2 regions of the Streptomyces sp. NPDC052225 genome follow, and region 2 is predicted to be linked to the other one. Evidence: riboswitches for the same ligand, from Rfam matches in the RefSeq annotation. Region 2 holds a riboswitch; the other holds the start of a gene.
What was found. Region 2 has a riboswitch for thiamine pyrophosphate ahead of thiO (glycine oxidase ThiO). Riboswitches for the same ligand answer to the same signal wherever they lie in the genome.
Positions count from the first base shown of each region.

Region 1: it holds a riboswitch for thiamine pyrophosphate, as region 2 does, so the genes downstream of both, thiC (phosphomethylpyrimidine synthase ThiC) here and thiO (glycine oxidase ThiO) in region 2, are expected to answer to the same signal.

Region 1 covers NZ_JBFAVD010000001.1:422,230-427,536, forward strand. Annotated here, with positions in the region: gene AB0L37_RS02110 (helix-turn-helix domain-containing protein) at 1-84, shown strand, start outside; gene AB0L37_RS02115 (SsgA family sporulation/cell division regulator) at 185-649, shown strand; gene AB0L37_RS02120 (YibE/F family protein) at 722-2,053, opposite strand; TPP riboswitch at 2,125-2,292, shown strand; gene thiC (phosphomethylpyrimidine synthase ThiC) at 2,285-4,069, shown strand; gene AB0L37_RS02130 (hypothetical protein) at 4,154-5,017, opposite strand; gene AB0L37_RS02135 (metallophosphoesterase) at 5,200-5,307, opposite strand, start outside.
Region 2 covers NZ_JBFAVD010000007.1:279,151-284,457, forward strand. Annotated here, with positions in the region: gene thiE (thiamine phosphate synthase) at 1-33, opposite strand, end outside; gene AB0L37_RS14000 (Rv2175c family DNA-binding protein) at 115-480, opposite strand; gene AB0L37_RS14005 (FAD-dependent oxidoreductase) at 563-1,789, opposite strand; gene AB0L37_RS14010 (hypothetical protein) at 1,976-2,323, opposite strand; TPP riboswitch at 2,375-2,488, shown strand; gene thiO (glycine oxidase ThiO) at 2,485-3,672, shown strand; gene thiS (sulfur carrier protein ThiS) at 3,669-3,869, shown strand; gene AB0L37_RS14025 (thiazole synthase) at 3,877-4,671, shown strand; gene pknB (Stk1 family PASTA domain-containing Ser/Thr kinase) at 4,765-5,307, shown strand, end outside.

The DNA.
Region 1 (5,307 bases), on a different contig from region 2:
GAGAAACTGCTTCCCGCCGCACGCCTGTTGCAGCACGAGATCGGAAACCTCGTAGGGACACTCGCCTTCTCTATCAGCATCTGAAAACTCACTCCTTGTGATCCTCCGTGTACGTTGAGCAAGATGCCAGCAGTGTCAGGAAGGTCATTCCTGGCCAATCGACGGCAAGTTGACGGGGTAGGCGATGCGCGAGTCGGTACAAGCAGTTCAGGCAGAGGTCATGATGAGCTTCCTCGTCTCCGAGGAGCTCTCCTTCCGTATCCCGGTGGAGCTCCGGTACGAGGCCGGGGATCCGTACGCCGTGCGGCTGACCTTCCATCTCCCCGGAGACGCGCCCGTGACCTGGGCGTTCGGCCGGGAACTCCTCGTCGACGGGGTCAACGGGGCCAGCGGCGACGGCGATGTGCGGATCTCCCCGGTCGAGCTCGCCGGGGGCAACGCCGGTGAGATGCCCGGCGAGGTGCACATCAGGCTCCAGGTCGGCATCGACCAGGCGCTGTTCCGGGCCGGGGTCGCCCCGCTCGTCGCGTTCCTCGACCGTACGGACAAGCTCGTCCCGCTCGGTCAGGAGCGGGCGCTCGCCGACTTCGAGACCCACCTCGACGAGGCCCTCGACCGGATCCTCGCCGAGGAGCAGAGCGCGGGCTGAGCCGTTCCCCCGGCCCGGCCCTCGCAGACGTAACGCTTCAGCAGCACGGTGCCCCCGAGCCGTACCGTGCGCTCAGCGCTTGCGTCGGCGGCCCCTGCCACCGCGTACCGGAGCGGCCCTCTCGGGCCCGTGGGACCCCGGGCGGTCGGCGGACACGACCAGGGCCGCCAGGGCGGTCGTGACCGGAACGGACGCCACCAGGCCGATCGAGCCGACCAGCGTGCGCACGATCTCCTCCGCCACGAGCTCGCTGTTGGCGACGTCGGTCACGCTGCTCTGCGCGATCGAGAAGAGCAGCAGGAGCGGCAGGGCCGCGCCCGCGTACGCCAGGACCAGGGTGTTGACGACGGACGCGATGTGGTCGCGTCCGATCCGGATGCCCGCCCGGTACAGACCGCGCCAGCCCATCGTCGGATTGGCCTCGTGCAGCTCCCAGACCGCCGACGTCTGGGTCACCGTCACGTCGTCCAGGACGCCGAGCGAACCGATGATGACGCCGGCCAGCAGCAGACCGCTCATGTCGATGTCCGGGTACAGGCCGTGGATCAGGCCGGTGTTGTCGTCCGTGTTGCCGGTCAGCGCTGCCCAGCCGATGAACAGGGACCCCAACAGCCCGATCAGCAGCAGCGATACGAGCGTGCCGAGCACCGCCACCGAGGTGCGGGCCGACAGGCCGTGACACATGTAGAGCGCGATGAGCATGATGGCGCTCGCCCCGACGACCGCCACCACCAGCGGATTCGAGCCCTGAAGGATCGCGGGCAGGATGAAGAACGTCAACACGAGGAAGCTGACCGCGAGCGCGATCAGCGCCATCAGGCCCCGCAGCCGGCCCACCACGACCACGGCCACGGCGAAGATCCCGGCGAGCAGCGCCATCGGAAGCTTGCGGTTCACATCGGTGACCGAGTACTGCAAGTTCTCAGGGGCGTCGGGCGCGTAGGCGACGATCACCTTCTGGCCCTCGTGCAGCTGCCGCGGCGAGTCCGGCTGGACGACCTCGGTGAACGTACGGCCCTTGTCCTTGCCGGTGTCGACGCGGATCGTCGCGTTCTCGCAGGTCCCGTTGGCCTGTTGCTGCGCGGACGAACCCTCGGCCGTGGAGGTGTCCCCGGTGGGGGTGTCCCCGGAGGCGTTCACGGACTTGCAGTCGACCTTGTCGACCTGGGTCACCGTGGCCTGCTGCGTCTGCCGGTCGAAGCCCACACCGGTGCGCTCGTGCGCGGGGGCGCCACCGGGCCACAGCACCGCCAGACCCACGACGACGGCGACGGAGAACGGGATCAGGACCGCCGCGATGACCTTGCGCAGGTGCTTCGAGACGGGCGTGGCCGGACCGTGGCTGTGGGAGTGCCCATGCGGCGGATGGGACGGTGGGGGCGGGGGCTGCTGGGTGGTGGTCACCGCCCGATCATCGCAAGAACGGCAGGGGCCCTCTGTTCAACGCGTCCGACATGACGCTAGCGTGGAGGCACCTTTGCACACGCGGGAGCTCGGAGCACCGGGCTGAGAGGGCGCTGACCTCCGTATCGAAGCGTGTTTCACGTGAAACGACGTGGAACATCGCGAGACGGATCTCGCTGCGTCGACCGCCGAACCTGTTACCGGGTAATGCCGGCGTAGGGAGTAGGTCTCATGACCACAACGGACGCACGCACGCCTGCCTCCAACCAGGGCGAGAACCTGAACGAGGCCGGGAAGTCCATCGGCTGGCACAAGGGATACGTCACGGGCTCGCGCCCGGACCTCCAGGTGCCGGTCCGTCAGGTGCATCTCACCAACGGGCAGTCGGTCACGCTGTACGACACCTCCGGCCCGTACACCGATCCGACCGTCGACACCGATGTCCGCCGCGGGCTCGCCCCGCTGCGGGAGAACTGGATCATCGCCCGCGGCGACACCGAGGAGTACGCGGGACGCCCCGTCCGCCCCGAGGACGACGGCATCAAGCACACGTCGCCGCGCGGCGGTCTGCGCAACCTCGACGCGGTCTTCCCGGGCCGCCCGCGCCAGCCGCGCCGGGGCCGCGACGGCCAGGCCGTGACCCAACTCGCGTACGCACGCCGGGGCGAGATCACCCCGGAGATGGAGTACGTGGCGCTCCGGGAGAACGTCGCGCCCGAGGTCGTACGGGAGGAGATCGCGGCGGGCCGGGCCGTGCTGCCCGCCAACGTGAACCACCCGGAGATCGAGCCGATGATCATCGGCAAGCGGTTCCTGGTGAAGGTCAACGCCAACATCGGCAACTCCGCGGTCACGTCGTCCATCGAGGAGGAGGTGGAGAAGATGACATGGGCGACCCGCTGGGGCGCCGACACCGTCATGGACCTCTCCACCGGCCGCAACATCCACACCACGCGCGAGTGGGTGCTGCGCAACTCCCCCGTCCCGATCGGCACCGTGCCGCTCTACCAGGCCCTCGAAAAGGTCGACGGCAAGGCCGAGGAACTGACCTGGGAGATCTACAAGGACACGGTCATCGAGCAGGCCGAGCAGGGCGTCGACTACATGACGGTCCACGCCGGCGTCCGCCTCCCGTACGTCCCGCTGACGGCCAACCGCAAGACCGGCATCGTCTCGCGCGGCGGCTCGATCATGGCCGCGTGGTGCCTCGCGCACCACAAGGAGAGCTTCCTCTACGAGCACTTCGAGGAGCTGTGCGAGATCCTCGCGGCGTACGACGTCACGTACTCGCTCGGCGACGGCCTGCGCCCCGGCTCCATCGCGGACGCCAACGACGAGGCCCAGTTCGCGGAGCTGCGCACGCTCGGCGAGCTCAACACCATCGCCAAGCGGCACAACGTGCAGACGATGATCGAGGGCCCGGGCCATGTCCCGATGCACAAGATCAAGGAGAACATCGACCTCCAGCAGGAGATCTGCGAGGAGGCGCCGTTCTACACGCTCGGCCCGCTGACCACCGATGTCGCCCCGGCGTACGACCACATCACGTCCGGGATCGGCGCGGCGATGATCGCCTGGTGGGGCACGGCGATGCTCTGCTACGTCACGCCCAAGGAGCACCTGGGCCTGCCGAACAGGGACGACGTGAAGACCGGCGTCATCACGTACAAGATCGCGGCCCACGCGGCGGACCTCGCCAAGGGGCACCCGGGCGCGCAGGAGTGGGACGACGCGCTGAGCGACGCCCGCTTCGAGTTCCGGTGGGAGGACCAGTTCAACCTGGCTCTCGACCCGGACACGGCACGGGAGTTCCACGACGAGACGCTGCCGGCCGAGCCCGCGAAGACCGCGCACTTCTGCTCGATGTGCGGTCCGAAGTTCTGCTCGATGAAGATCTCGCAGGACATCCGGCGCGAGCACGGCACGACCAAGGCCGAGGTCGAGGCCGGGATGGAGCAGAAGTCGAAGGAGTTCGCCGAGGCGGGAAACCGCGTCTATCTGCCGATGGCCGACTGACGCGTACGCGGGCATGACCAAGGGCTCGGGGCCCGCGCAGTTCGCCCCGAGCCGAGGTCACGGCCCCGTGCCGATGCCGGAGGGTCAGTCCGGCTGGTGCTCGGGGCCTCCGAAGTCCGGACTGGTGAAGTCCGGGCTGGAGTAGCCGGCCCGCTGCCCCGTGGCGGTGCCTCCGCCGTCGGGGCTGCTGAACCCCGGCCGGTTGTAGCCGAGTTGGGGCATGCGGCTGGGGCCACCGCCCCGGCCGCCGCCGAGCGGCGTCCCACCGCTCGGCGGCGGGTCCGCCAGGGCCTCCCGCAGGAACGGCAGGATGCCGCGCTCCAGGAGCGCCTTGCCCCAGACTTCCCTGGCCTGTGCCACCGCCTCGTTCGACTCGCCGTGCGCGCTCGCCTGGAGCGACGTCGCTCCGTTGCGCAGGGCGGTCAGCAGCAGGCAGACCGCCGCGACGAGGATGCCCGCCGCGGTGATGGCGCCGAAGACCCAGCCGAACGCCAGCAGCGTGTCGGCGAAGTCGGGCGCCGGGTGGAGCATCTTCAGGATGTAGCCGACCAGCAGGAAGATCGCGGCGGCCGTCCCGGCGAGGACCGGGGCGAGCACGACGGCGACGGCGGCGACGCCGGGCCCCGTGGTCTCCGCGACCAGACCGATCGTGTTGCTTCCGGACTCCGCGGAGCCGGAGGAGCCTCCTTCGCGTAGCGGACGGACGGGCCGCGGGGCAGCACGCAGTTCCTCACGGACCTTGATGTAGTGCTGGTACTCGGTGGCTGCCGCCGTGCTGATCAGCGCGGCGGCGTTCAACGCCATGGTGCGCAGCTGTTCGGGGTTGAGCCGCCGGCCCACTGCGGCGAGATCAGGGCGGTTGGGTGCGGTACGCAGCGCCTCATCGAGGATCCGCTCGAACTCGGGGCGGTCCTCGTTCAGCAAATGCGGAGCGCTGTTCATGTGCATCCCCCGATGCTCCGTAGGGCTTGGTGACTCGCATGGTTACGAGCCGTCGGGCAGAAACGGAGGGGAGCCTGCTACGGATAAGCCGATGGTAGAGCGGTCACGGCGCGCGGTGACAGGGGGTTTCCGGAAATTGGCCCTGTGGCCTGCCGGATCCTCCGCTTACGCGCCTGCCCGGTGAACTCTCAGATATCCATGGGGAGTTGCTGGACCAGCAGCTTTCCGGCCATGGTCACGCCGCCGTCCATGGCGATGGCGAGACCGCCCGCGTACACGTGCGGGCCCTCGACGAC
Region 2 (5,307 bases):
GTCGGCGAGCCGGGCGCGCTGGGTGTCCGCCATGGAAGTCCCCCCGTAAGTGGTGCGGTGTCGGTGGCGTGCGCACCCCAGGACATGGGGCGCGCACGCCGGACGGTTGTCAGGTCAGACGGCGAGCGCCTGGGCGCGGCGCTTCACCTCCGTGCCGCGATTCTCGCTCAGGGCCTGCGCGGGCGTGCCCGGCAGGGTCGGGTCGGGGGTGAAGAGCCACTCCAGCATCTCTTCGTCGCTGAAGCCGTCGTCCCTCAGGACCGTCAGGAGGCCCACGAGCCCCTTGACGATCTTGTCGCCGTCGATGAAGGCGGCGGGCACGGCCAGTGCCCTGTTCTCCCCGCGGCGTACGGCGATCAGCTGGCCTTCCTTCACCAGCTGTCGCACACGCGTCACCTCGATGTCGAGCATCTCGGCGATGTCGGGGAGGTTCAGCCACTCGGGGACGAGAGCATCGATCTTTGCGTCAATCTCGGTCACAGGACAAGCGTGCCATCCCGGACTGACAGTCGGAAAGCCGGACCCGTCTGACCAGGTATTTTCCCCGCGCAACCGGGGCTGCTCAGGCCACCGCGGACTTCAGCGGGCGGGCCGGGTCGGCCAGCAGCTCCGGGTCGAGGACGGTGCGGGCCTCGATGAGTTTGCGGCCCTGGGCCAGGTCACGCGGCTTGCCGACGGCCAGGACGGCGACCAGGGCGCCGCCGCGCAGCCAGCACACCGACCACGCGGCGCCCGCCGGATCGCCGCGCCACACCGTGGTGTCCGCGGCGCCGTGGTGGCCCGCGTACTGGACGAAGCGGCCGAACTGCTCGGACCAGAAGTAGGGCACCGGGTCGTAGACCGCGGGTGTCTCTCCGATGATGTTGGCCGCGACCGTGCGCGGCCCTTGCAGCGCGTTGTCCCAGTGGTGGACGAGCAGGCGTTCCTCGTAGCGGGCCGAGGGGAACGACGAGCAGTCGCCCACCGCGTACACGTCGGGCACGGAGGTGCGCAGCCGCTGGTCGGCCACCACTTCGCGGTGGTCGCCCAGTTCGATGCCGGAGCCGGCCAGCCAGCGGGTGGCGGGGCGGGCGCCGATGCCGACGACGACGGCTCCGGCCGGCAGTCGCGTCCCGTCGTCCAGGACCACCTCGCCGCTCTCGACGCGCTCCACGCGCGCGCGGGTGCGCAGTTGGGCCCCGGCGTCCGCGTACCAGCGCGCCATGGGGGCGGCGATCTCCGCGGGCAGCGCCCCGGCCAGCGGTCGCTCGGCCGCCTCCACGACGGTGACGCGGCAGCCGGCCTCGCGGGCGGCGGTGGCGAACTCCGCGCCGATCCAGCCGGCCCCCACGACCACGACGTCGTGCTGCTCGGCGAGGACGGGCCGCAGCCGCTCGGCGTCGTCCAGGGTGCGCAGCAGGTGCACTCCCGGGACGGTCTCCGCGCCGGGCAGGCGGATCGGTTCGGCGCCGGTCGCGACGACCAGGACGTCGTACGGGACCGGGCCCTCGGCGGTGTCCAGCTCGTGGTCGCCGGGGCGCAGGCCGGTCACCTCGCGGCCCAGGTCGAGGGTGACGCCGAGCGCCTCGAAGTCGACGTCGAAGGCCGAGCCCTCGGCCTTGCCGAGCAGCACGGCCTTGGACAACGGCGGCCGGTCGTAGGGCTGGTGGGGTTCCGCGCCGATCAGCGTGACGGCACCGGCGAAGCCCTGTTCGCGCAGCGCCACCGCCGTCTGCACGCCGGCCATCCCCGCGCCGACGATGACCACGCGCCGCTGCCCTGTAGGTGTCCCGTTCCGCTGCTCGCTCACGGGATCACCTTAGGCATCTGATCTTCCGTCGGTCAGCGGCGCGGGCCACTCCCGTCCAGTGACGTCCTGCACACGTGTCACCGGTTTAGCGATCTAGGGCCTGTCCGGAGTTCCCCCGTGGGAGAAGGAGCGGGCGTGCCGGGCGTCGCGACGCCGCGGGGGAACTCCAGACAGGCCCTAGGACGATCAGGCCGGTGCGGCGATCTCCTCGACCACACTGGTGCCGCTGCCCTCCTGCGACTCCCACTCCCATGTCTCGTCGAGCCGCACGCGGCCGTCCGGCAGTTCGGAGACGGTCGAGACGCAGTGTCCCGAAGAGGTGGATCCGTCCGTCTTCAGCTGTACGTAGCGGAAGTCGAGCCGGTCACCGGAACGCGTGCCCACGAGGTGGCCCTGTACGACGTCGCCGCCTTCATAAGCGGCCCATACGCGGCCGTCCCTCTCCTGGTAGGCGAAGCGGGTGCGCGTACCGACCTGACCGGGGGCCTGGTCGGCCACGGGGGCGAGGAGGAGACCGTCGAGCGAACGGGCCACAGATGAGGCTCCCTTACTGGGCGTCGTACCGAAGGACTAGGGTGGCCAACGTAAAGCACTCGCGGGAGCCCGTACGCAGCGGGCTGAGAGGGAGGCTGGAGCGGCCTCCGACCGTACGAACCTGATCCGGGTCATGCCGGCGAAGGGAGGGGCTGACGCCCATGTCGCGTACGCCACCCACCGTGTCGAGCGCCTCCGACGTCCTGGTCGTCGGAGGCGGAATCATCGGTCTGGTCACCGCATGGAGGGCCGCGCAGCGCGGTCTGTCCGTGGCGGTCGTGGACCCCGAACCGGGCGGCGGGGCCGCCCAGGTGGCGGCCGGGATGCTGGCCGCCGTCACCGAACTCCACTACGGCGAGCAGACGTTGCTCGCCCTGAACCTCGCGTCCGCGCACCGCTATCCGGACTTCGCGGCCGAACTGGCCGAGGCGAGCGGACAGGACCTCGGCTACCGCGCGTGCGGCACGCTGGCCGTCGCGCTCGACGCGGACGACCGGGCGCATCTGCGCGAACTGCACGCCCTGCAAAGGAAGTCGGGCCTGGAGTCCGAGTGGCTCTCGGGCCGCGACTGCCGCCGCCTCGAGCCGATGCTCGCGCCGGGCGTGCGCGGGGGCCTGCGGGTCGACGGTGACCACCAGATCGACCCGAGAAGGCTCGCGAGCGCCCTCGTGACGGCCTGCGAGCGCGCCGGGGTGGTCCTCCACCGATCCTCGGCCGAGCGGCTCTCCGTCGTACGGGACCGGGCGTGCGGCCTCGTCCTCGCCGACGGCACCCAGCTCGCGGCGGAACAGGTCGTCCTGGCCGCGGGCAGCCGCAGCGGACAGCTCGCCGGTGTCCCGGACGAGGTGCTGCCGCCGGTGCGGCCCGTCAAGGGCCAGGTCCTGCGCCTCACGGTGCCGCGCAGGCACGCGCCGTTCCTCAGCCGCACGATCCGGGCCGTCGTCCGCGGCAGCCACGTCTACCTGGTCCCGCGCACCAACGGCGAACTGGTCGTCGGCGCCACCAGCGAAGAGCTCGGCTGGGACACGACCGTCACGGCCGGCGGGGTCTACGAGTTGCTGCGCGACGCCCACGAACTCGTCCCCGGCATCACCGAACTGCCGCTGACCGAGACCCGCGCGGGCCTGCGCCCCGGCTCGCCCGACAACGCCCCGCTGCTCGGCCCGACCACCCTGCCCGGCCTCCTGCTGGCCACCGGCCACTACCGCAACGGCGTGCTCCTGACCCCGGTCACGGGCGACGCGATGGCGCACGTCCTGGCCACCGGTGAACTGCCCGACGAGGCCCGCCCGTTCACCCCGAAACGCTTCTGCGCCGCGGGTCTTCAGTCCCTGGAGCAGTCCGCATGAACGTATCCCTCAACGGTGAGCCGCGCACCGTCACCGCCGGGGCCACCCTCGACGTGCTCGTGGCCACGCTCACCTCCGCGCACTCCGGTGTCGCCGCGGCCCTCAACGAGACGGTCGTCCCGCGCACCCAGTGGCCCGTGACCGCGCTCTCCGAAGGAGACCGCGTCGAAGTCCTCACCGCCGTACAAGGAGGCTGACTCATCCATGGCTGACGACGCTTTCGTCCTCGGCGGCACCTCGTACTCCTCGCGCCTGATCATGGGCACGGGAGGCGCGCCGAGCCTCGACGTCCTGGAGCGCTCCCTGGTGGCCTCCGGGACCGAACTCACCACCGTGGCGATGCGCCGCGTGAACGCGAACGTCCACGGCTCGGTCCTGTCCGTGCTGGAGAAACTCGACATTCAGGTGCTGCCCAACACGGCGGGCTGCTTCACCGCGGGGGAGGCGGTCCTCACGGCCCGCCTCGCGCGCGAGGCGCTCGGCACCGACCTCATCAAGCTGGAGGTCATCGCCGACGAGCGCACCCTGCTGCCCGACCCCGTCGAGCTGCTCGACGCCGCGGAGACCCTGGTCGACGACGGCTTCACGGTGCTCCCGTACACGAACGACGACCCGGTCATCGCGCGGAAGCTGGAGGACGTGGGCTGCGCCGCGATCATGCCGCTCGGCTCCCCCATCGGCTCCGGGCTCGGCATCCGCAACCCGCACAACTTCGAGCTGATCGTCGACCACGCGCGCGTGCCGGTGATCCTGGACGCCGGCGCGGGCACCGCCTCCGATGTGGCGCTCGCCATGGAACTGGGGTGCGCCGGTGTGATGCTCGCCTCGGCGGTGACCCGCGCGCAGGAGCCGGTCCTCATGGCGGAGGGCATGCGGCACGCGGTGGAGGCAGGCCGCCTGGCGTACCGCGCGGGCCGCATCCCCAAGCGCCGCTTCGCCCAGGCGTCGTCGCCCTCCGAGGGGCAGGCGCACCTCGACCCGGAGCGCCCGGCCTTCTGACGGTCGAACGGCCGGTCACAGCTCTGCTGCAGTACGGGTCCGGTCCTGCCGCACGGGACCGGCCTGTCAGTCACTCCTCGTACACTCGCCTGCGTGGACACGACCCTTCAGGACCCGTTGCTCGGGCACGTGCTCGACGGCCGGTACCGCATCGACGCACGCATCGCGGTCGGTGGGATGGCCACGGTCTACCGGGCCGTGGACACCCGCCTCGACCGCGTGCTCGCGCTCAAGGTGATGCACCCCTCGCTGGCCGCCGACGCCTCGTTCGTCGACCGCTTCATCCGCGAGGCGAAGTCGGTCGCCCGTCTCTCGCACCCCAATGTGGTCGGTGTCTACGACCAGGGCGCCGACGGCGCGTACGTCTACCTGGCGATGGAGTACATCGCCGGCTGCACGCTCCGTGACGTCCTGCGCGAGCGCGGGGCGCTCCAGCCGCGCGCGGCGCTCGACATCCTGGCGCCGGTCCTCGCCGCGCTCGGGGCCGCGCACCGCGCGGGTTTCGTGCACCGCGACATGAAGCCGGAGAACGTCCTGATAGGGGACGACGGCCGCGTGAAGGTGGCGGACTTCGGTTTGGTCCGCGCCGTGGACACGGTCACCAACACCACCGGTGCCGTGCTCGGCACGGTCTCC